One region of the Kribbella sp. NPDC056951 genome, then DNA from elsewhere that is predicted to be linked to it. Evidence: riboswitches for the same ligand, from Rfam matches in the RefSeq annotation. Region 1 holds a riboswitch; each other region holds the start of a gene.
What was found. A riboswitch is a leader RNA that binds a small molecule or an ion and turns the genes downstream of it on or off. The one in region 1 is predicted to bind cobalamin.
Positions count from the first base shown of each region.

Region 2: it holds a riboswitch for cobalamin, as region 1 does, so the genes downstream of both, metE (5-methyltetrahydropteroyltriglutamate--homocysteine S-methyltransferase) here and ACFTSF_RS03445 (ABC transporter substrate-binding protein) in region 1, are expected to answer to the same signal.
Region 3: it holds a riboswitch for cobalamin, as region 1 does, so the genes downstream of both, ACFTSF_RS24300 (ribonucleoside-diphosphate reductase subunit alpha) here and ACFTSF_RS03445 (ABC transporter substrate-binding protein) in region 1, are expected to answer to the same signal.

Region 1 covers NZ_JBHUQZ010000001.1:720,679-728,459, reverse strand. Annotated here, with positions in the region: gene ACFTSF_RS03465 (PLP-dependent aminotransferase family protein) at 1-1,148, shown strand, start outside; gene ACFTSF_RS03460 (ABC transporter ATP-binding protein) at 1,434-2,270, opposite strand; gene ACFTSF_RS03455 (FecCD family ABC transporter permease) at 2,272-3,294, opposite strand; gene ACFTSF_RS03450 (FecCD family ABC transporter permease) at 3,291-4,283, opposite strand; gene ACFTSF_RS03445 (ABC transporter substrate-binding protein) at 4,280-5,302, opposite strand; cobalamin riboswitch at 5,327-5,508, opposite strand; gene ACFTSF_RS03440 (hypothetical protein) at 5,531-6,286, opposite strand; gene ACFTSF_RS03435 (MFS transporter) at 6,483-7,781, opposite strand, start outside.
Region 2 covers NZ_JBHUQZ010000005.1:77,092-84,872, forward strand. Annotated here, with positions in the region: gene ACFTSF_RS21235 (hypothetical protein) at 1-1,378, opposite strand, end outside; gene ACFTSF_RS21240 (SDR family NAD(P)-dependent oxidoreductase) at 1,516-2,340, opposite strand; gene ACFTSF_RS21245 (SDR family NAD(P)-dependent oxidoreductase) at 2,337-3,266, opposite strand; gene ACFTSF_RS21250 (LysR family transcriptional regulator) at 3,337-4,245, shown strand; gene ACFTSF_RS21255 (enoyl-CoA hydratase/isomerase family protein) at 4,242-5,300, opposite strand; cobalamin riboswitch at 5,377-5,590, shown strand; gene metE (5-methyltetrahydropteroyltriglutamate--homocysteine S-methyltransferase) at 5,709-7,781, shown strand, end outside.
Region 3 covers NZ_JBHUQZ010000006.1:204,234-212,014, forward strand. Annotated here, with positions in the region: gene ACFTSF_RS24270 (fumarylacetoacetate hydrolase family protein) at 1-495, opposite strand, end outside; gene ACFTSF_RS24275 (GNAT family N-acetyltransferase) at 537-1,019, shown strand; gene ACFTSF_RS24280 (3-methyladenine DNA glycosylase) at 1,016-1,900, shown strand; gene ACFTSF_RS24285 (hypothetical protein) at 1,911-2,105, shown strand; gene ACFTSF_RS24290 (potassium transporter Kup) at 2,143-4,053, shown strand; gene ACFTSF_RS24295 (DinB family protein) at 4,073-4,645, shown strand; cobalamin riboswitch at 4,677-4,832, shown strand; gene ACFTSF_RS24300 (ribonucleoside-diphosphate reductase subunit alpha) at 4,968-7,781, shown strand, end outside.

The sequences.
Region 1 (7,781 bases):
GCGCCCGGTCGGGATCGCGGCCGCCGCGGATCAACGCACCCGGTCTCGACATCTTCGACGAACTCCGCGCCGCACCAGCCCGCATCGATCTGACTCCCGGCGTACCGGATCTGGCCTCCTTCCCGCGGGCCGCCTGGCTGCGCTCCGAACGCGCAGTCCTCAGCAACCTCGAAGCCTCCGCCTTCGGGTACGGCGACCCGTCCGGTACGCCGGAATTGCGCGCAGCCGTCTCGACCTGGCTGGCGCGCTATCGCGGTATCACCGCCGCCCCCGACGAGGTGATCATCGTCGCCGGAGTCGCGCAGGCCATCTCCCTCCTCACCCACCACCTCGCGGCCCGCGGGATCACCGAGATCGCGGTCGAGGACCCGAGCTCACTCGGTTCGCGTCAGCACCTGGAGGAATGGGCACTCCGGACCCGGCCGATCCCGGTCGACTCCGGTGGGCTGCAGGTCGACGTACTGCGGAAGTCGGGTGCCCAGGTGGTGATGGTGACTCCGGCACACCACTTCCCGACAGGCGTCGTACTGGAGGGTGAGCGGCGACGCGACCTCCTGCAGTGGGCCGCCGACGGTGGACTGATCTTCGAGGACGACTACGACGCCGAACACCGCTACGACCGCCCGCCAATCCCCGCCCTGCGGTCGATGCAGGCCGAACAGGTCGTCTACGCCGGCAGCGTCTCCAAGCTACTCGCCCCCGCGCTGCGCATCGGCTGGATCGTCCCACCGGCGCAGTACCGCGACGAATTCATCGCCCTGAAACGCCGCGCCGACCTGGGCAACGCCGCCCTCCCCCAACTAACCCTCGCCCACCTGATGAACTCCGGCGACCTCGAACGCCAACTCCGCTACGTCCACCGCCGCCACCGCACCCGCCGCGACGCCATGGCCACCGCCATCGCCAACTACTTGCCCACCGCAACAGTCCACGGCGCCGCCGCCGGCTTACACCTCACCATCACATTCCCCGAGCACGTCGACGACGTGGCCCTAGCCACCGCCGCCCTCACCGCAGGCATCAAAGTCCACCCCCTCTCCTGGCACTGCCAACTCCCCCACGCCCCCGGCCTGGTCCTCGGCTACGCCGCAAGAACCCCCACCGACCTAACCCAAGCCATCAAAACCCTAGCCACCCTCCTCCCCTGACACACCAACCGCTCGGGTAGCCCGCGGCCCCCACCACCTACTGCGTCCCCATCAGCCGGTACGACGTTGGGCACGGGTCAACCACGCGCGCGGGCGGAAGGTGGTTGACGGGTGCTCAAGGTGGGCTGCTCGGGGCGACCTTGAGCACCGTTCGGTGCAGCCGGCCAAAGGCCGGTGAAACCCCACCCCCACTGTCCAATCAACCCCCACCCCGCGATGGGTATACCCACGAGATGGCGGGTTGGCCCACCAGATTCCCATTGGCCAACCCACCACCGGATGGGTCTACCCACCAGACGGGAACGGGGGTGGGTGGGCGGATGGCTGGCTGTTGCTTGGGGTCGGTCTGGGGATGGGGATTACTAGGGGGGTGTTTGTGAGGGGGTCGGGGACTAATTGGGCGGTTAGGTTGAAGATGGTGGCGACGAGTTGGGGGGTGATTACTTCGGTGGGGGTGCCGGTGGCTGCTACTTGGCCGTCCTTCAGGGCTATTAGGTGGTCGGCGTAGCGGGCGGCGAGGTTTAGGTCGTGGAGGACCAGGACGATCGTCTTGTGGTGTTGGCGGTTGAGGTCTTGGACGAGGTCGAGGATTTCTAGTTGGTGGGCCAGGTCCAGGAAGGTGGTTGGTTCGTCCAGGAGCATGGTGTCGGCGTCTTGGGCTAGGGCCAGGGCGATCCAGACTCGTTGGCGTTGGCCGCCGGACAGTTCGTCGAGTGAGCGGTCGGCGAGGTCGGCGACGCCGGTCGCGGCGAGCGCTGAGTTCACCACCTGCTCGTCCTCGAGAGACCATTGGCGGAACCAGCGTTGGTGCGGATGCCGGCCGCGGCCGACGAGGTCGGAGACGGTGATGCCCTCGGGCGCGACTGGTTGTTGCGGGAGCATGCCGAGCTGGGTTGCCAGTTGGGCGGCACCGACTTTGGCCAGGTTGACGTCGTCTAGGTAGACGGCTCCGCCGCGCGGGGTGAGCAGGCGGGCGAGTCCGCGGAGCAGGGTGGATTTGCCGCTGGCGTTGGCGCCGACGATGACGGTGATCTGCTGCCGCGGGATCAGCACCGACAGTTCGTGTACGACGGCACGACCGTCGTACGCGAGTGTCAGTTGGTCTGCCCGGAGTTCGGTCATGTCAGCCTCCTCGGCCGATGCGGTTGGCGCGGGCCATCAGGATGAGCAGGTACGGCGCTCCCAGGAACGCAGTCACGATTCCGACCGGCAACTGCGTCGGCGCGAAGATCTCTCGGGCGAGCAAGTCGGAAGCCACCACCAGCAAAGCGCCAAGAGCACCGGCCATCAGCAACCCGGCAACGCGCTCGGCCACCAACCGGCGAGCCAATTGCGGCGCCACCAGAGCGACGAAGGCGATTGGCCCCGCGGCCGCAGTCGCCAACGCAGCAAGGGCAACCCCGATCAGAATCAGCATCGCCCGGGACAGCTCGACGCGACCGGACAGTGTCCGAGCGAGGTCGTCGCCGAGTTCCAGCAACCGGAGTTGCCGAGCACCGGCGATTGCCATCGGCAACAGGATGACGAGCGCGGCGCCGATCAGTACGGCGTGCGACCACGTGCGCCCGGCGAGACTCCCGGCCAGCCACTGCGATGCGCTCTTCGCCGTGTAGATATCGGCCAACGTCAGCAGATAGGCGGTGGCCGAGCCGATGATCGCCGTCACGCCGATCCCGACGAGAACGAGCCGATACCCGGAAACCCCATCGCGGTACGCGAGCAGATAGACAGCGGTTGCCGCAAGCAACGACCCCAGCAGCGCACCACCCGGAATCCATCCACTACCCAGCACAGTGATCATCAGTACGGCGACCAGCGCGGCCCCGGCGTTGACCCCGATCAGGTCCGGACTCACCAGCGGATTGCGAGCGAGCCGCTGGAAGATCGCCCCCGACACGGCGAACGCCGTACCGACTCCTATCCCCACCAGGACTCGGGGTAGCCGGTTGTTGACCACGATGTCGTTGAGGATCAGCGTGCCGTTGCCAGCAAGCGTCTCGAGCACCAACGCCAGCGGGATCTGATAGTCACCCCGGGTCAGCGAGAGCGCTCCGACCGCCAGCGTCAGCACCCAAGCAACAGACGACCAGACCGCACTGGAGACATCCACCCGCGTCGAGACCGGACCAACCCGCAGTGTCTTCACAGCGCAGCCAACCGGCGACGACGAACCAGCGCAATGAACACCGGCGCGCCAATGACCGCCGTGATGATCCCGACCTGCAGCTCATCCGGCCGAGCCACCAACCGCCCGACAACATCCGCAAGCAACAGTACGGCGGGCGCCAGCACCATCGACCACGGCAGAATCCACCGATAATCCGCACCAACGAGTGTCCGCGCGACATGCGGTACGGCGAGCCCCAGGAACCCGATTGGCCCAGCGATCGCAGTCGCCGTACCAGCAAGAACCACGACCGCCAGACCGGCCAACACCCGCACCAACGTCACCCGCGTACCCAACGACCGAGCCAGCTCATCACCCAGCGCAAGCTGATTGAGCGACCGCCCGAGAACCAACGCCAGAACGATGCCCACAGCAATGAACGGCACCGCCTGACCGATCACCGGACCGGTCGCCAGGGTCAGCGATCCGACCACCCAGAAGCGGAATTCGTTCAACGTCGACAGATCGAGCAACGTGATCGCGGAGGTCACCGACCCCAACAGCGCGGAGATCGCCGCGCCCGCCAGCGCGAGCTTCACTGGCGTCGCACCACCCCGCCCGATCGCGCCAACCAGGTAGACCACCACGGTCGCCACCAACGCTCCGCCCATCGCAAACCACACGTACCCGGTCAGGCTCTGCACGCCCAGCATTCCGATCGCCCCGACCACGGCCAGCGCCGCCCCGGCGTTCACCCCGAGAATCCCCGGATCCGCCAGCGGATTCCGCGTCACGCCCTGCATCAACGCACCCGCCAGACCCAGCGCCGCACCGGCCAACAACCCCGCACCGGTTCGCGGCAGCCGCAGATAGCGGATCACCCGGTCGTTGTCGCTGCCGCTGAAGTTCGCCAGCGCCAGGTAGACGTCATGCGCCCCGAAATACTGGTTCCCGATACTCAGCGACAGCAGGACCGAGACCGCGAGCACAGCGACGCACAGGAGCAGTCCGGCCGCTCGCCACCTCATTTGAACAGGTCAGCGTGAATCGTCTTGGCGATGTCCTCGGTCGTGTAAGCACCACGCACACCGGCCGAGTGGTTCGCGAACAGCCACGGTACGACGTGCTTGTTGCGTACCGCCTTCAGGTTCTGGAACGCCGGGTTCGCGAGGATCTTGTCCACCTCGGGCTGTGTCGAGGCCGGCGTCAACGCGGCATCGCAGCACCCGCTGATCAGGATGTAGTCGGGATTGCGCTTGATCAGCTCCTCGACGCCGATCTTCACGTTCCGCTTGGCGGTCAGGTCGGCGAAGACGTTCACCCCACCGGCCTGCTTGATCAGCACGGTCCCGAAGTCCGGCCCGCCGGAGACGGTCAATCCACCACCCTCCATCCCGGGTCGCAGAATCGCGACGGTCGGCTTCGGCGCGCTCTTCACCTTCGCCGCGACCGCGGCGATCCGCTTCTGCTGATCGGCGATCACCGCCTCGGCCCGATCCTGGACCCGGAACAGCTTGCCGAGGTCGCGCAGGTCGGCGTACACGTTGTCCATCGTGACGCTGGCCGGGTCGATCGCCTCGTCGCCCTTACCGTCCGCGGTCGGGCAGAGCGGGCTGAAGATCCACGTCTGGACCCCGAGCTCGCCCAAGCTCTTGCGGCTCCCGAAGCTCTCGTCGCTGCCACCACCGACGCTGAACACGTCGTTGAACCCGGACAGCACGAAATCCGGGTTCGCCGCGAGCAGCTCTTCGCGGCTGGGCAGGTTCTTGTAGTACTTCGCCTTGGTCTGCGCGCTCGCGTACTCCGGAAGCACCTCGGCATCCAGGTACGCCGTACCGACCAGGCGATCGGAGATGCCCAGCGCATGCGCCATCTCGATGGCCGGTTGGTACGCCGCGAACACCCGCTTCGGCGGACCGCTGACGGTGACGTCGATCCCGCAGTTCTGCACGGTGATGATCGATCCGTGCGGCCTGGCCGCGGTGGACGTGCCACAACCGGCGAGCAGGCTCAAAAGCAGGACAGGGACAACGGATTTGCGCAGCACAGGACCGCTCCTCCAGCACCTCGTGGACGGATCACATGCCGTGGCCGGTCTCCTGGCTGACGGGACTGCATCCACCGGCCTGGTCTTCCCAGCACAGGGCCAGTGACCTCCCTCAAGAGGGACTGCCGGTGAACTCCCGATCACAGTGGCGAGGGCCGCTCCGGCATCACACCGGCTTCCCGAGCACCACGGCGCCGCCACAGTAACACCGGCGACTGAGTCGCAGGTTCAGCGGTACTGCGAGAGCATCGCGAGCGCGAACTGGGTCATCGTGTCCGGGTTGACCGCCCGCGCCGGCAACGGCACCAGGTCGACCAGCTTGTTGTCGCCGAGCCGGATCGTGGTCCGCCCGGTCGCGGTGTCCACGTAACCCTCGTCACCGAGCGGGATCGCCTGCGCAGTCGGTGTCTTCCGGATCGCGGTCATCAACGCGACCGCGTTCGGAGTACGCCGTACTGACGAGGACAGCACGCTGTTCGCGGAAACCCACCCGCAGACCAGGTCCCCGAGCTCGGTCTGACCGTCCCGGCGGATCGACGCGGGCGCCCCCATCACCTTCGCCGCAGCCGACGAGCCACGCTCACACTCCGACCGAGTGATCAACGGCTCCGCCTCGGGCAGCCCGGGCGCCTGCCGAACCACCTCCTGCCCCAGTACGACGTACTTCGCGAGCGTGGCTTTCGGTCCCGAGACCTTGTACAGGCGACCGTCGAACAGGAACACCACCGATGTGTCGTTTCCGAAGCCGCCCGCACCGACAACCGCGGGCTTCCCCTTGTACGCCTTCTGCGCGGCAGCCAGCGTCGCCTTGGTCGCCGCCTGCACTGACACCCCGACCCGCAGCACCGGTCCGTTCGGACTGGTGCTCAGACCGAGCTGACACGTGTCATACGTCGCCGGTACGCCGAAGTCGGCCGGCGGTGCCTTGGGTTGAATCTGCACGACCGGTACGGCGAGTGTCGCCTGCACCAGCGGTTGGTCCATCCGAACACACAACGTGTCGGCCACCTTCGCGGTCGGCGGTGTACTCGACGGAGTTGACGATGGTGTCTGAGTGGGAGTCGTGCTGATCGACACGAGCGGCGGCACGCTCGGCGCGGTCTCCTGCCCGGGTCCCCCACACGCACTGGCGAGCACTGCGACAAAAGCGAGCGGCAGGATACGCATAGTGCGCCAAAGCCTACGCTTCGTCCGCCTCGGCCGCGGCCCGGAGATCGCGTTCGCGCACCGCGTGCTCGTCGGTGCGAGCGTCGTACCGCCAGAAGTCGCGTAGGGCGGCGCCGGTGGCTGCGACGCCGGCCACGCAGAGGATGCCGCCGCTGACGATCGACGTCCGGACGCTGGTCAGGTCGGCGACCAGACCCGACCGGGCCTGGCCACCGAGCGGGCCGAGCATGTAGGACAGCATCTCGATTCCGGCCAGCCGGCCGCGCATCTCGTCCGGGATCGTCTGGTTCCAGATCACCGAACGGAACAGGCCGGAGACCATGTCCGCAGCACCGGCAAACGCAAGGAAGACAAGCGCGAACCAGATATTCGGCGCCAGACCGGCGATTCCGATCGCCGCACCCCAGCAGGCGGCTGCCATCACGACAGCCCGGCCATGGTGATGGACGCGGCGGCTCCAGCCGCTGGTCAGGGTCGCGATCAGCGCGCCGACCGCCTCCGCGCTGTAGAGCGCACCGAGCAGCTTCGGTTCCTTCAGCACTTCGGTGGCGAACGCCGGGAACAGCACGATCGGCATCGCCATGAACATCCCGACCATGTCGACGACGTACGTGCCGAGCAGGTCCTTGCGGCGCGCGGCGTACGCGATGCCCTGGCCGATGACGCGCAGACTCGGTGGTTGGGAGTGCTCGCCGACCCGGTACGGCTTGAGTCGCAAGTACATGAGGGTTGCGATCGACAACCCGGCCAGCTCGATACCGAACGCCCAGCTGATCCCCGCCGTACCGACCAGCACACCGCCCAGCGCGGGGCCAACCAGCTGACCGGCCTGCATGGTCAGGGCGTTCAGCGCCACCGCGGCTGGCAGCTCGGAGTGCTTCACCACGCGCGGGAACAGCGCGTCGCGGCTCGGCCGCTGCAGTGAGGCGGCGATCGCGTTCAGCGCGCCACAGACGTAGATGATCCAGACCTGCGGGTTGCTCAACAGCGCGTTGCTGAGCAGTACGGCGCACACCGCGACCTGCGCCATCCCGGTGAAGATGAGCATCTTTCGCCGATCCACGTGATCGGCGAGCGCGCCGCCGTACAGGCCGAAGACGACCAGCGGAACGATGTTGACCAGGCCCATCGCGCCGACCGCGAAGTTCGAGTGGGTCAGCGAATACAGCTGATACGGCAGGGCGACGTACCCGAACATGCTGCCGAGAAAGAAGACCGAGCCGGAGACCATCAGGATCCGGAAGTCTCGCGAACTACGCCACGGAGTCAGGTCGACACGCAGCCGGGCCAGCCGCGTTCGGAAACTTGCTGC
Region 2 (7,781 bases), on a different contig from region 1:
GGGCGTAGGCGTCGTGTTTGATCTGCGCGAGCCGGCTGGCGAGCGCGCGTTGTGCTGCTGCGTCCATGGGCTCGCCGTCATCGGGTTCGTGGTCTGTGTCTGCGGGGAAGGGTTCCGCGAGGTGGTCGGGTCGGCGGTCCGTGTGGTCGAGCGGATCGGGTTGGTCGCTGTTGCTCGGGTGTGGTGCGTCTCGATCTGCTTCGTCGTCCGGGCCAGGCTCATCCGGTACAGGCTCGTCACCAACCACCCATCCATCGCCCCCGGGAGCGTCCGGCGTCGCGGCGCTTTGAGTGCGGGCGTTGGACGTGGACGTGGGCGTCGCTGCAGCGCGGGAGGCACCGGTGTGCGCGGTCGCCGTGTTCGCGGTGGGTGCTGCCGTGTCCGGTACCGGTGATCCAGGAGCGGAGGTGTCGGCGGTGGAGTCGCCGGGAGCGGGTGTGGCGTTGCGGGATGCCGGGGGCTGCGGGGTTGAGGTGTCCGGGGCAGACGTGGCTGGTGGTGGGGTGGGGGCTGCGGCAACCGGCGCGGCAGCGGGCGCTGCCGCTGGCGCGTCGGCGGGTGCGGGCGGGGTGGGTGGGTGCGGTGCCGGGGAGGGGGTCGGGTGGTGGTGGGCTTGGGTGAGGAGTTCTTGGGCGAAGATCGGGTCGGCGATGATGCCGACTGATTCGGCTCGGCGGATCTGGGTTGAGCGGGTGTCGCCGAGGGTTTGCTGGGCGTCGCTGAGAGCGTGGATGGTGGCGTCGAATCGGGTGGCCGCACCCGAGGAGGTGCGGATGTAGATGGTTTTGGTGCCGTGTTCGTCGGAGCGGCCGATGAAGACGCCGCGTTCGCGGACCTTCGCGGCGGCCTCGGCGCGGGCTCCTTCGGGGTCGATGTGCATCTTGGCTGCTTTGACGATCTTGTCCAGGCGGTACGGGGTGATCGTGTCGATCAGGGCGGCGACCCGCTGGTCGACGTACCGGGCGGCTTCCTCGGACAGGTCCACGCAGTCGCGGACGAGGCGGCAGGCCTTCCACGGGGTTGCGTCGCCGGACAGGACTCGCGCCCAGGTGAACGGGAACCGGTGCCGCAGTGCGAGGGCGTCGCCGATGATCTTGGCGCCGATCCGATGCGAGACGCCGAGCACCGCCGCGTACTCGGCGATCGCGAACTCGGCGATCTCCGGGCAGCCCTCACCACCCAGCACCACCGCGCATTCGCGGCCGTCGACCGAACGGCGGCCGGGGCGCGGCGTGCAGGCGTCGGGGTGGAAACGGTCGGCGTAGACCAGGGCATGTTCGAGCACCCGGGCATCGGCCCGGTTTGCCATGGCGCGATGCTCGGCGGACGACTCCAGCAAGTCAGCCGTCGAAAGCAACGTCAGATCATCATCGAACATGTGTTCTAGTTTAGGCAGTCAAGGCAGCACACGCAAATCGCCGCAGAGTCAGAATCCCTTGTCCACAAGGGAAACCATCACACCTGCATCAGCCGCGAATCCGTGTAAACCGAGCCTTGCGGCGCCGCGGCCGACTATCAAACCCAGGGCAGGACCTTGCCGTACCGGATCAGCTGGCCGTAGTGATCCGGATCGGCCGGCTCCAGAGCAAGGTCCAGCAGCGGTACAGCGGCCTCGGCCGGCGTGGGCGCCGTACTGACGTCCCACCACAACGCCGAGGTGGGCGTGTTCATCATGCCGGGGCAGACCGCCGCCAAGACGATGCCGCGGGCAACGTCTTCGGTACGGCGCCGGGCGGCCAAGGTGCGGACCGCGGCAACCTGGCCGATCTTCGAGGGGATGTTCACGAACCCCGGCCAGGCGGTTGCCCGGGCAGTCCCGTCCTTGACCAGGTCGCGCCAGGCGGCTACCTCCCGATCCACGTCGTCGAGGTCCGCGAGGTTGGTGAAGTGGCGGTGCAGCGCGGGCGCCAGGTACTGCAAGGTGCCGAACGAACTGGCCACAACCAGCAGGCGGCCATCGTCGCGTAGGAGCGGAGCGAAGGCGCGCAGGAGCCGAGTGGTGCCGAAGTTGTTCACCTCGGTGTAGGTGTCGACGATCGCGCGCGGGTCGTCGTCGGGGCCGACCCGCATGACGGCGTTCCCGAACACGATGTCGACGCCGCCATGCCGTTCCTTCAACTCATGCGCCAGCTTCTCGATGGCGCCCGGGCTGCCCACGTCGAGCAGCTCGGCGCGCACCCGCGCTCCGCCGGCCGGGATGGTGGCGACGGCGGCGGTGACCCGGTCGATGTCGCGGCCGGTCAGATAGACGGTGTCCTCAGGTCCGAGACGGGCCGCCAGGCCTTCGACCAAGGCCAAGCCCAGTCCCTGGGTAGCGCCGGTGACGAGTGCGATGGTCATGCTGCGACCAGCCTTTCGGACAGGTCCCACAGCCGTACGGCGTTCGCCGGGTCCAGGGCGTAGCGAGCCACACCATGCAGCCGCGGAACCTCACCGCGACGGTCGATGGTCGGAGTCTCGTTGCAGTCGACGAAGTAGCGTCCGCCGACTCCCTCGAGCTGAGGTGACGTGGCCAGCAGAACCGAGGTCGCCGCGCCTTGCTCCGGTGTCTTCATCAGCTCGGATGGCGTGCTGCCGCTCCCGCGGCCGTCGGTGTGCCGCTGCAGGTTGGTGAAGATCGCACCCGGCATCAGGGCGTTCGCGGTGATGCCGTCGGCGGCCCAGCGACGGGTGGCCTCGACGGCGAACAACACGTTCGCGGTCTTGGACTGCCCGTAGGCCAGCCAGGGGTCGTACGCGCGGAACGCGAAGTTCACGTCGTCGAAGATCACTGGCGAGAGCTGGTGACCGCTCGAACTGACGCTGACGATCCGAGCCGAACCATCGGCGGCCAGCGCATCGTGCAGACCGATCGCCAAGGCGAAATGACCGAGGTGGTTGGTCGCGAACTGCAACTCCCACCCCCGCGGCGTATAAGTCTCGGGCGACGCCATCACCCCGGCGTTGTTCACCAGAAGGTGCAGCGGCCCATCCCAGGCGGCGGCGAACTCCGCGACCGAGGCCGGATCGGTGAGATCAAGCGGTAGGACGTGCAATGCCGTGTTGCCGGTGGTCACGCGGATGTCCTTGGCGACCCGCTCCCCCGCCTCGAGGTCGCGGACCGCGAGGGTGACTTCGGCGCCGGTGCCTGCCAGCGCTCGGGCGGTCTCGATGCCCAGGCCGGAGGCTGCGCCGGTCACCACGGCGCGACGGCCGGAGAGGTCGATGCCGGCGGCAACTTCTGCCGCCGTACTGCTGAAGCCGAACTGTGTCTTGATGAGTTCCATACCTTCAAGCTAGGCACCTCCAACCCATGCCACCAGCGAAAGTCTGGCAAGTGTGGTATGCGTAAACGTCATGACCTTCACCGACGCCTCCCTGACTGCCCTGCGGGTGTTCCGCGAGGTGGCCGAGCGCGGCACGCTCACCGCCGCGGCGACCGCGCTCGGCTACACCCAGTCGGCCGTCTCGCGCCAGATCGCCTCCCTGGAACGCGCGGCAGGCACGGCACTGCTGGAGCGCCGCCACGACGGGGTACGGCTGACGCCGGCCGGACGGATCGTCGTACGGCGGGCTGCCGCCGCGATCGATCAGGTCGATGCGGCCGCTCGTGAGCTGGCCGGGATCCCGGAAGAGCTCGGCACGGTCCGGCTCGGCTGGTTCGCGACGGCGGGCGTCTTCCTGGTACCCCGCGCACTCGCGGCACTCCGCGAGACGCACCCCGGCATCACGGTCATCAGCCGTGAAGGCAGTACTCCGGCCCTGGTCCGCGCACTACGCGCAGGCACCATCGACCTCGCACTCCTGGCCTCAGCGCCGCCGTTCCGCGCGCCCGATGCCGAATCGCCCGCGCTGGAGCTGCACACGCTCTCCGAACGCAGTCTCCGGATCGCGGTCCCCAGCACGCATCCGCTCGCCCACGCCGACGTCGTCGACATCGAGGATCTCCGTGGTCAGCGCTGGATCGCCGGTCCGGGCGGCGAGCAGTACATGGGCGTCTGGCCGGGTCTCGACGAGCGCCCCCAGGTCGTCCACACCGCGCGCGACTGGCTGGCCAAACTCCACCTGGTCGCCGCCGGCTGCGGCATCACCACTGCCCCCGCCGCCCTGACCTTCGCCCTCCCACCGGGCGTCCGGATCATCGCCGTACAAGGCGGCCCCGAGGAGCAACGCCGCATCCTGCTGGCACGGCTCCCCCGCCCGGTACCTGAGCCCGTTGCTCGCCTGGCCGCCGCCATCCGCGCGGCCGCGAGCGCGGACGGCTAGCTCGACGCGTCGGTGAGCCCGAGCTCGGCGTCGCCGAGAGTGGCGAAGTGGGCGGTGATGGATTCGTCGCTGACGCCGTCGAAGGTGGCCGGTGACCACCGCGGGTTGCGGTCCTTGTCGATCACCTGCGCCCGCACACCTTCAAGGAAGTCGTGCGAACCGTGGAGCCGCACCGACAACCGGTACTCCTGCTCCAGTGCAGCCGGCAGCGACGGCAGATCGGCCGCGGCCCGCAGCGCGCGGAGCGTCACCTTCAAAGAGGTCGGCGACTTCGTCAGCAGCACCACGGCGGCCTCCCGCGCAGCCGGTACGTCGGCATCCGCCAACCGGCTGTAGATCTTCACCAGGTCGTCGCCCTCGTAGGCCTCGTCGATCCACTCGCGGTCACCGATCAACCCAGACTCCGGAACCGGATCGGCAAACGAGGCCACCGCGGTCGCCGCGTCCTGAGAAGCCAGTGCAGTAAGGAGATCCGGCAACCGATCGCTCGGCACATACCAATCGGCGAGACCCACCGCGATCGCATCACCCGCGCCGACCAACCCGGCCGTCAGCGCGAGGTGCGTGCCCAGCTCCCCCGGTGCGCGCGACAGCAGGTAGGTGCCGCCGACATCGGGGAAGAAGCCGATCCCGGTCTCCGGCATGCCGAGCTTCGACCGCTCGGTGACGACCCGGATACTCGCGTGCGCCGACAGCCCGATGCCGCCGCCGAGCACGATCCCGTCCATCACCGCGACGAACGGTTTCGGGTACTCCGCGATCTCCGCATTGAGCCGGTACTCGTCCGCCCAGAACGCCGTCGACGCCGTACCGCCGGCGATCCCGTCGTGGTAGATCGAGACGATGTCGCCGCCCGCACACAGACCGCGGTCACCGCTGCCGGTCAGTACGACGGTCTGTACGGCGGGATCCGCGGCCCACTCGTCGAGCACCCGGCGGATGATCGTGACCATCTCGTGGGTGAGCGCGTTGATCGCGCGCGGCCGGTTCAGCACCAGATGACCGGCGTGACCGTCCACGTGCGCGAGGACCGGGGATTCTTCGACGTTGCTCACGGTGCGCCAAAGTAGCTGGATGTCCTACTAAATTCCTAGGGTGTGGATCACAGGGCCGGAACCTCCCGCGAGTGCGTAGGCTGATCGGGTAGCTGGTTCGTCCTGGCAGCCGGTCAGGACGTCGCAAGAGGGAACCCGGTGTGAATCCGGGACTGCCCCGCAGCGGTAAGTGGGAACGACCACCGTCATACGCACTGGACCTCACGGTCTGGGAAGCGACGGTCAGTAGGTGTCCGGTTCGCCGGACGTGCCCACGAGTCCGAAGACCTGCCAGCCGCCCGCTGTGCGCCCGTCGTACGGCGGTGATCGCAAGGCCTCGTGGGAGGGCCGGCGTACGTGTGCCGCCTTTCTCCAAGCCCTGTGGTCCTCAAGACAGGCTCGCTCGCTAAGGAGAGACGCTTGACCACCGTGCACGGCTACCCCCGGCAAGGCCCGAACCGGGAGCTGAAGAAAGCCATCGAGGGCTACTGGAAAGGCACGGTCACCGCCGACGCCCTCCGGCAGATCGCAGCCGACCTGCGCCGATCGAACTGGCAGCAGCTCGCGGACGCCGGGATCGACGAGGTTCCGACCGGCGACTTCTCGTACTACGACCATGTCCTGGACACGTCCGTCCTGCTCGGCGCGATCCCCGCGCGGCACCGTGCCGCAGTGGACGCCGACGCGCTGGACGGCTACTTCGCGATGGCGCGCGGTACCCAGGAGGTCGCGCCGCTCGAGATGACCAAGTGGTTCGACACGAACTACCACTACCTGGTCCCGGAGCTCGGCCCGGACACCACGTTCGCCGCCGACTCCACCAAGCAGGTCGCCGAACTGCGCGAAGCACTCGCGCTCGGATTCAAGGCCCGCCCGGTCCTCGTAGGACCGATCACCTATCTCCTCCTCGCCAAACCCGCGCCCGGCATCGACTTCGAACCGCTGTCGCTCCTCGACAAGATCCTTCCTGTGTACGCCGAGGTCCTGGCCGACCTGCGTGCCGCCGGAGCGGAGTGGGTGCAGCTGGATGAGCCGGCTCTGGTGCAGGACCGGACCGCGGATGAGCTGACTGCAACCACGAGCGCGTACGGCGAACTGGGCGGCCTCCTGGATCGCCCGAAGCTCCTGGTCGCGTCGTACTTCGACCGGCTCGGCGACGCACTGCCGGTGCTGGCGAAGTCGCCGGTCGAGGGCCTGGCCATCGACTTCACCGGACCGGCCGCGGCCAACCTCGACGACCTCGCAGCCGTCCCCGAGATCCGGTCGAAGCGCCTCGTCGCGGGTGTCGTCAACGGCCGTAACGTCTGGCTGAACGATCTGCCCAAATCGCTGTCCACACTGGCCGTTCTGCTCGGATTGGTCGACCAGGTCGAGGTCAGCTCGTCCTGCTCGCTCCTGCATGTCCCGCTCGATGTCGCGGCTGACGCGGACCTCGATCCGGAGGTCTCCCGCTGGCTCGCGTTCGCTCGACAGAAGACCGCCGAGATCGCCACACTGGCTCGCGGCATCACCGAAGGCACCGAGTCGATCGCGGCCGAACTCGAGACCAACCGAGCCGCGCTCGAGTCCAGGGCGAACTCGGCGTTGACGAACAACCCGGCCGTGCGCGCCCGCGTCGCCGGTGTGACGGCTGACGACAGTGGCCGGGCGGCGTCGTACGAGGAACGCAGTGCAGCCCAGCAGAAGCGGCTCGAGCTGCCGTTGTTGCCGACGACAACGGTCGGATCGTTCCCGCAGACGACCGAGCTGCGAACCGCCCGGGCCGACCTGCGCGCGGGCCGCATCGACGAGGCGCAGTACGACGAGGTGATCGGAGCCGAGATCCGCGAGGTCCTCGCGTTCCAGGAGAAGGCCGGGCTCGACGTTCTGGTCCACGGCGAACCCGAGCGCAACGACATGGTGCAGTACTTCGCCGAACAGCTCGACGGGTACGTCGCCACTCAGCACGGCTGGGTCCAGTCGTACGGTACCCGCTATGTCCGGCCGCCGGTGCTCGTCGGCGACATCTCCCGGCCGACGCCGATGACTGTCCGCTGGTGGGCCTACGCGCAACTGCAGACCGACCGTCCGGTCAAGGGCATGCTCACTGGACCGGTCACGATGCTGGCCTGGTCATTCGTCCGCGACGATCAGCCGCGCAGCGAGACCGCTCGTCAGGTCGCGCTGGCGCTGCGCGACGAGGTGGTCGATCTCGAGCGGGCCGGAGCTGCGGTCATCCAGGTCGACGAGCCTGCACTGCGCGAGACATTGCCGCTGCGGCAGGCCGATCGCGCCGCCTACCTGAACTGGGGTACTGAGGTCTTCCGGCTGACCACGAGCGGCGTGCGCGCGGACACGCAGATCCACACGCACATGTGCTACGTCGAGTTCGGCGACATCCTCAACGCGCTCGACGAGATGGATGCCGATGTCGCAAGCCTCGAGGCAGCCCGCTCGCATATGCAGGTCGCGCATGAGCTCGGCGAGGCCGGCTACCCGCGCGGGGTCGGTCCGGGCGTCTAC
Region 3 (7,781 bases), on a different contig from region 1:
GCCCTTGGCCCGGGCCCACTGCCCGTCGGACTTCTGCAGGTCGCGCGCGGTCACGTCGTTCGCGATCGTGTAGCCGAAGATCACTTCCTCGGCGCGCTCCTTGGGCAGGTCCCGGCAGATCCGGCCGATCACGATCGCCAGCTCACCCTCGAACTGCAGGTCGTTGGTCTGCTCGGGGTAGACGATGCCGTCCAGCGGGCCGACCACCGAGGTGTTCGGCTTCAGGAAGATCATCGGCTCCTTCGGCACCTCGTTGCCCAGCTCGGCGGCGTGCGCGGCGTAGTTGCGGCCGACACAGACCACCTTGCTGCGCGGGATCACCGGGGCCAGCAGCCGGACGTCGGCCAGCTGCAGCTTCTCCCCGGTGAACTGGACCGGCCGGTAGAGCGGGTCGGAGTCGAGCACGGCGACAGTGCCGCTGAGGCCTTCGGGGTCGTCGGTCTCGACGACGCCGTACTTCGGTTCGTCGTCGACGGAGAATCTGGCGATACGCACGGGCCGAGCCTACCGTCGCACTGGAATGAGACAGTGGTGCGGTGACTTGGGAGATCCGCCAGGCCCGGCCGGACGAGTACGACGCCGTCGGCGACCTGACCGTGGACGCGTACTCACACGACGGTTTCGTCCGCGGTGAGTACGCGATGACGCTACGTGCTGCCGCCGACCGCGCCGCCAAGGCCGAGGTGTGGGTCGCGGTCGACGCGTCCGGGCTTCTCGGCACCGTCACCTACTGCCCGCCCGGCTCGGTCTACCGCGAGATCGGGCTGGATCACGAAGGCGAGTTCCGGATGCTCGGAGTCGCCGGACGCGCCCGTGGACTGGGGATTGGGAGCGCCCTGACCACGCACTGTATAGAACGCACCCGCGAGCTCGGCCTCCCCCGCATCGTGCTCAGCACTGCGGTCTACATGAAGACAGCACACCGCCTGTACGAACGCCTCGGCTTCCAGCGCCTCCCCGACCGCGACTGGTCCCCCGTCGCCGGCATCGACCTCTACGCCTACGAACTGAACCTGTGACCATCTCCGATCCGCGCATTGCGCCGCCGCACGCGGTCCCTCTCCCCCGCGCCGAGTGGGAGCTCTTGCACCGTGCGCACACTTCCCGGGTTGATGCGCTCCTTGCGGATCACCTCGCCCGGCGACAGCGCCGTGAACCACATCCGGTCGAGGACTTCCTCTTCACCTACTACTCCGCGCGGCCGGCCCAGCTCCGCCTGTGGCATCCCGGCCCTGGCGTCCGCCTGCTCGACGCCCCCGAGTACGCCGAACGCCGTGGCTACGTGGTTGTGGACGGCGCCGCGCAACTCCATCCGGCCGAGATCGAGCGCCGTACCGACAGCATCAGGTGGATCCGCGGTCTCCTCGCGTCCACCCTCGATCGGCAACCGCAGTTCGGGTGTTTCGGGTTGCACGAATGGGCGATGGTGTACCGGACGGACGCCGTACGGCATCAGAAGTGGCCGTTGCGGTTGGGGGCCGAGGGCACCGATGAGGTGGTCGAGTCGCACAAGATCGGGTGTTCGCACTTCGACGCGTTCCGCTTCTTCACCGACGCGGCCCGGCCGCTGAACGTCCTGCAGCCGACCCGCGAGGCCCAGCCGCAGCTCGAGCAGGGCGGCTGTCTGCACGCCAACATGGACCTCTACAAGTGGGCGACCAAGCTCGCGCCGTTCACCCCGAGCGCACTCGTCCTGGACTGTTTCGAGCTTGCCCGCGACATCCGGACGCTCGATATGCGCGCCTCGCCCTATGACCTGGCACCGCTGGGTTATGACCCGGTCCGGATCGAAACGGCCGCCGGCAAGGCCGAGTACGCCGCCGCCCAGCGCACCTTCGCGGAGCGCGCCCGCCCGCTCCGCGAGCAACTCGTCGCCCTGTGCAACGAACTTCTCGACTAACCTCCCGCTCATGGGAAAGATCGTCGCGATTGCCTTCGGTGTGCTGCTGACCGCGCTCGGCGCCGTCTGGGCGTTGCAGGGACTGGGTTATCTCAAGGGCAGCTCGATGACCGGGAGTTCGCTGTGGGCCATCGTCGGCCCGATCGTGGCCGCGTTCGGCGTCTCGCTCATCTTCGTGGCGATCCGGGGTCCGCAGAAGCGCTGACGCACCCGCGCACCGGGCGCGTGATTCAATGCAATCCGTGACGAGCCAGACGACAGGGGCACGGACCCCGGCCAAGGCCGCTTTGATGATCGGCGCCCTCGGCGTCGTCTTCGGCGACATCGGGACCAGTCCGATCTACACGATCCAGACGATCTTCAACCCGGGTGATCCGCACCCGGTGGAGACCGCCACCCAGAACGTCTACGGGATCATCTCGCTGATCTTCTGGGCGGTCACGCTGATCGTGACGATCAAGTACGTGCTGCTGGTACTGCGCGCCGACAACCAGGGCGAGGGCGGCATCCTGGCGATGATCACCCTGATCCAGAACATCCCCCGGACGAGCGGGCGCCGTACGACGGTTCTCCTCGCCGGGCTCGGCATCTTCGGCGCGTCACTGTTCTTCGGCGACTCGATGATCACCCCGGCCATCTCGGTACTGTCCGCGGTCGAGGGCGTCAAAGTGATCCAGCCCGGCCTGGACGCCTGGGTGGTACCGATCACCGCGGTCATCATCATCGGCCTGTTCAGCGTGCAGAAGCACGGCAGCGGCCGGATCGGCCGCTCGTTCGGTCCGATCATGATCGTCTGGTTCGCGGCGATCGCGGTCTGCGGGATCGGCGGCATCCTCGACCACCCGAGCATCCTCAAGGCGCTCTCGCCGACGTACGCGATCGGCTTCCTGACCGGGCATTTCGGGACCGCGTTCTTCGCGCTCGCGGCCGTCGTACTGGCGATCACCGGCGCCGAGGCCCTGTACGCCGACCTCGCGCACTTCGGCCGTCAGCCGATCACGCGGGCCTGGCTGTTCCTCGTCTTCCCGGCCTGCATCCTGAGCTATCTCGGCCAGGGCGCGCTGGTGCTGGAGGACCCGAACGGATTCACCAGCCCGTTCTTCCTGCTGGTCCCCGAGTGGGGCCGGATCCCGATGGTGATCCTGGCGACGGCCGCGACCGTGATCGCCTCCCAGGCGGTCATCACCGGCGCGTTCTCGGTCGCCCACCAGGCCGTCCAGCTCGGCTACCTGCCGCGGCTGCGGATCCAGTACACCTCGACCGAGACGGCCGGCCAGATCTACGTCCCGTGGGTCAACTGGGCGCTGATGATCGCCGTACTGACTCTCGTCTTCGCGTTCGAGACCTCGGCCGCACTGGCCTTCGCCTTCGGGATGGCGGTCACCGGCACGATCGTCATCAACTCGCTGCTGTTCTTCTACATCGTCCGGAAGCAGTGGCAGAAGCCGTTGTGGCTGGTCCTCCTCGGCGCCGCCATCTTCCTCACGGTCGAGCTGCTCTTCCTGGGCGCGAACCTGACCAAATTCGTGCACGGCGCCTGGCTGCCGCTGCTGATCGCGGTCAGCGTCTTCCTCGTCCTGACCACCTGGCAGCAAGGCCGCCAACTCGTCACCGCCAAGCGCGAACGCGAAGAGGGCCAACTGCGCGAGTTCATCGACACCCTGCACGAGCGCCCGATCACCCGCGTCGACGGTACGGCGGTCTTCCTGAACCGCGGCAACACCACCGTCCCGCTGGCGATGCGCGCCAACGTCGAGCACAACCACGTCCTGCACAAGAACGTGGTCATCCTCTCGATCGAGACCGTCACCGTCCCGCACGTCCCCGAACCCGAGCGCATCCTGGTCGACGACCTCGGCTACACCGACGACGGCATCATCCACGTCACCGCCCGCCTCGGCTACGTCGAGTCCGCCAACGTCCCCGAGATCCTCGAACGCGCCGCCGCCCAGAGCACCGAACTCACCGTCGACCCCGACGACACCTCCTACTTCCTCTCCGCCATCGAGCTCAAACTCGGCGACACCAGCGGCATGCCCCGCTGGCGCAAACGCATCTTCCTCGCCACCACCGCGATCACCGCCGACGCCGCCGAGTACTTCCACCTCCCCCGCGAACAGGTCGTCATCGTGGGCTCGCAAATCACCGTGTAGGTCTGTTACATTCGAACACATGTTCGAGTGGGACATCTTGCAGCAGCCCTCCGCCATGGCGATGGTGCGAGGGCAGTTGGGGTTCAGCTGGATGGTGCTGTCCGCGCGGCTGGCACAGTTGACGGACGAGCAGTACTTCTGGCAGCCGGGCGATGCGGCACTGACCGTCGTACGGCGGCACTATCCGAGTCACTATCGGTCATTGGGGTCCGGCGAGTGGGTGGCGCAGTGGCCGGACGAGCCTGATCATCGGGGGCCGCGGACGATCGCGTGGTTGATCGCGCATCTGACCGAGACGTTCTTCGAGCGGTGGGAGTGGACGTTCGGACCCAAGGAGCAGGGGCGAGGCGACATCACGTTGCACGGGAACGCGCGGGATGCGGTCGCCTGGCTGACGCATTGGGTGGAGGCCTGGCAGGACGGGATCGCGTCGTTGCCGGAGGAGCAGGTGGCCACGGTGGGGCTCAGTCAGGCGACGGCACTGGATGCCGAGGAGCCGTTCGGGCACGTGGTGTTACGGCTCAATCGCGAGCTCATCCATCACGGATCAGAGATCATGACGTTACAGGATCTGTATGGCGTCACGGCGTGAGGACCACAACATGTGCGACATGCGGCGTGTCGCTACCACTAGATCTAGCGGCTGCCCTAAAGTCTGTCGAGCTGGCGGTCAGGGGAATCCGGTGCGAGTCCGGAGCTGCCCCGCAACGGTGAGCGGACGTCCTGTCGTAGTGGGGCGGCCGCGAGTCCGGATACCTGTCGCCGGCGCGTGCACCGCCGGTGCGCGCGGTCCGAGACCTCGAGGGTGGGTCGCAGGGCGAGACGACAGTTTTCCGGCCGGTGCTGTCCGTCCCGTCATGCGCTCATGCCTTCTGGTCGCGGTCCTTCGCACGCGTAGGGAGAGAAGAGCTTCTGTGACCATCGCTTCCACATCCCGATCGGCGGCCGACGAGGCCGGCCACGGGAACCAACTGACCGTCGTCCGCCGCGACGGCAGTAACACTGTGTTCGACGCGACCAAGATCTCGGTCGCCGTCACGAAGGCGTTCCTGGCCGTCGAGGGTAACGACGCCGGCGCCACCCACCGGGTCCGCGACCTGGTCACCGACCTGACCGGCCGGGTCGTCGAGGCCCTGACCAGTCGCGGTGACGCGCGGCGTAGCGTCCAGGTCGAGGACATCCAGGACCAGGTCGAGCTGGCTCTGATGCGCGCGGGAGAGCATCAGGTCGCCCGGGCCTACGTGCTGTACCGCGAGGAGCGGACCAAGGCCCGCACCCCTGCCGACCCGGCTGAGCTGGCCACCACCAAGCCGGTCGTGTCGGTCCGCCAGGCCGACGGGACCCGCGTTCCGCTCGACGTCGACCGGCTGCGCGTGATCGTCGCCGAGGCCGCCGCCGGGCTGGACTCCGTCGACCCCGAGCAGATCCTGAACGAGACGATCGGGTCCTGTTACGACGGGATCGCCCAGCACGAGGTCGAGCTGGCTCTCGTGATGGCGGCCCGGTCGTACGTCGAGACCGAGCCGCAGTACAGCTATGCCGCGTCCCGCCTACTGCTGGACCAGATCCGCCGCGAGGCGCTCGGCCGAGTACACGGCGAGCCGCGGCAGGCCAGCCAGGCCGACATGGCCACGGCGTACGCCGAATACTTCCCGCGCTACATCGCGACCGGGATCGAGGCCGGGCTGCTCGACCCCGAGCTGGCCACCTTCGACCTGGACCGGCTGTCCGCGGCAATCCGCCCTGAGCGCGACCTGGACTTCGCCTTCCTCGGTCTGCAGACGCTGTACGACCGCTACCTGCTGCACATCGACAAGACCCGGTTCGAGCTGCCGCAGGCGTTCTTCCTGCGGGTCGCGATGGGGATGGCACTGCGCGAGGAGGACCGCGAGGGCCGCGCGATCCAGTTCTACGAACTGCTCAGCTCGTTCCGCTTCATGTCGTCGACCCCGACCCTGTTCAACTCCGGTACGACGCGACCGCAGCTGAGCTCGTGCTTCCTCACCACGGTGGACGACGACCTGGCCGGCATCTTCGCCGGGATCCGCAACAACGCCCTGCTCGCCAAGTACTCCGGCGGCCTGGGCAACGACTGGACCCCGGTCCGCGGAATCGGCGCCAAGATCCGCGGCACCAACGGTGAATCGCAAGGCGTCGTACCGTTCCTGAAGGTCGCGAACGACACGGCCGTAGCAGTGAACCAAGGCGGCCGGCGGAAGGGCGCGGTGTGCGCGTATCTCGAGACCTGGCATATGGATATCGAGGAGTTCCTCGATCTGCGCAAGAACACCGGTGACGAGCGTCGCCGGACGCACGACATGAACACGGCCAACTGGGTGCCGGACCTGTTCCTGCAGCGGGTCGAGGCGGACGGTCAGTGGACGCTGTTCTCGCCGGACGAGGTGCCGGATCTGCACGATCTGTTCGGCGCGGCGTTCAAGACGGCGTACGAGAAGTACGAGGCGGCCGCCGACCGCGGTGAGATCCGGATGTTCCGCCGGGTCCGCGCGCTCGACCTGTGGCGCCGGATGCTGACTGTGCTGTTCGAGACCGGCCACCCGTGGATCACCTTCAAGGACCCGTGCAATCTGCGCTCGCCGCAGCAGCACAACGGTGTCGTCCACTCGTCGAACCTGTGCACCGAGATCACGCTGAACACGACGGTCGACGAGACCGCGGTCTGCAACCTGGGTTCGGTCAACCTGGTCGCGCACCTGACCGAGACGGGCCTCGACGCCGACCTGCTCCGCGACACGGTGAAGACCGCGGTCCGGATGCTCGACAACGTCATCGACGTGAACTTCTACACGACGCCGGAGTCGGAGCGCGCCAACCAGCGGCACCGCCCGGTCGGCCTCGGCCTGATGGGTTTCGCGGACGCGCTCTTCTCACTGCGCATCCCGTACTCGTCGGACGCGGCCGTCGCGTTCGCCGACAGCTCGATGGAAGCCATCAGCTACCACGCGATCGAGGCGTCCAGCGATCTCGCCGCCGAGCGCGGCCGCTACTCGACGTACGACGGTTCGCTGTGGAGCCAGGGTGTGTTGCCGATCGACTCGCTGGAGCTGCTGCGGTCGGCCCGCAACGGTGACGTGATCCTCGACGACGCCAAGACGCTCGACTGGGATGCCCTGCGGACCAAGGTGCTGCGCGACGGCATGCGGAACTCCAACGTGATGGCGATCGCGCCGACCGCGACGATCTCCAACATCTGCGGGGTCAGCCAGTCGATCGAACCGGCGTACAGCAACCTGTTCGTGAAGTCGAACATGTCCGGTGAGTTCACCGTCGCCAACCCGTACCTGGTCAACGATCTGAAGGCACGCGGTCTGTGGGACCAGGTGATGGTCTCCGACCTCAAGTACCACGACGGCATCCTGGAGAACATCGACCGGGTCCCGGCCGACCTCCGCGAGCTGTACGCGACCGCGTTCGAGATCGAGCCGCTGTGGCTGATCAAGGCCGCGTCGCGCCGGCAGAAGTGGATCGACCAGGCGCAGTCGCTCAACCTGTACATGGCTTCTCCGTCCGGCAAGGCGCTCGACGAGCTCTACCGGAACGCGTGGCGCTACGGGCTGAAGACGACGTACTACCTGCGTTCGCAGTCGAAGACCCATGTGGAGAAGTCGACACTGAAGGGCACCGACGGCAAGCTGAACGCCGTCTCCGCCACCGTGCCGACGGCAGTGCCGGTCACCGCACCGTCGGCGATCGACAACGCTCCACTG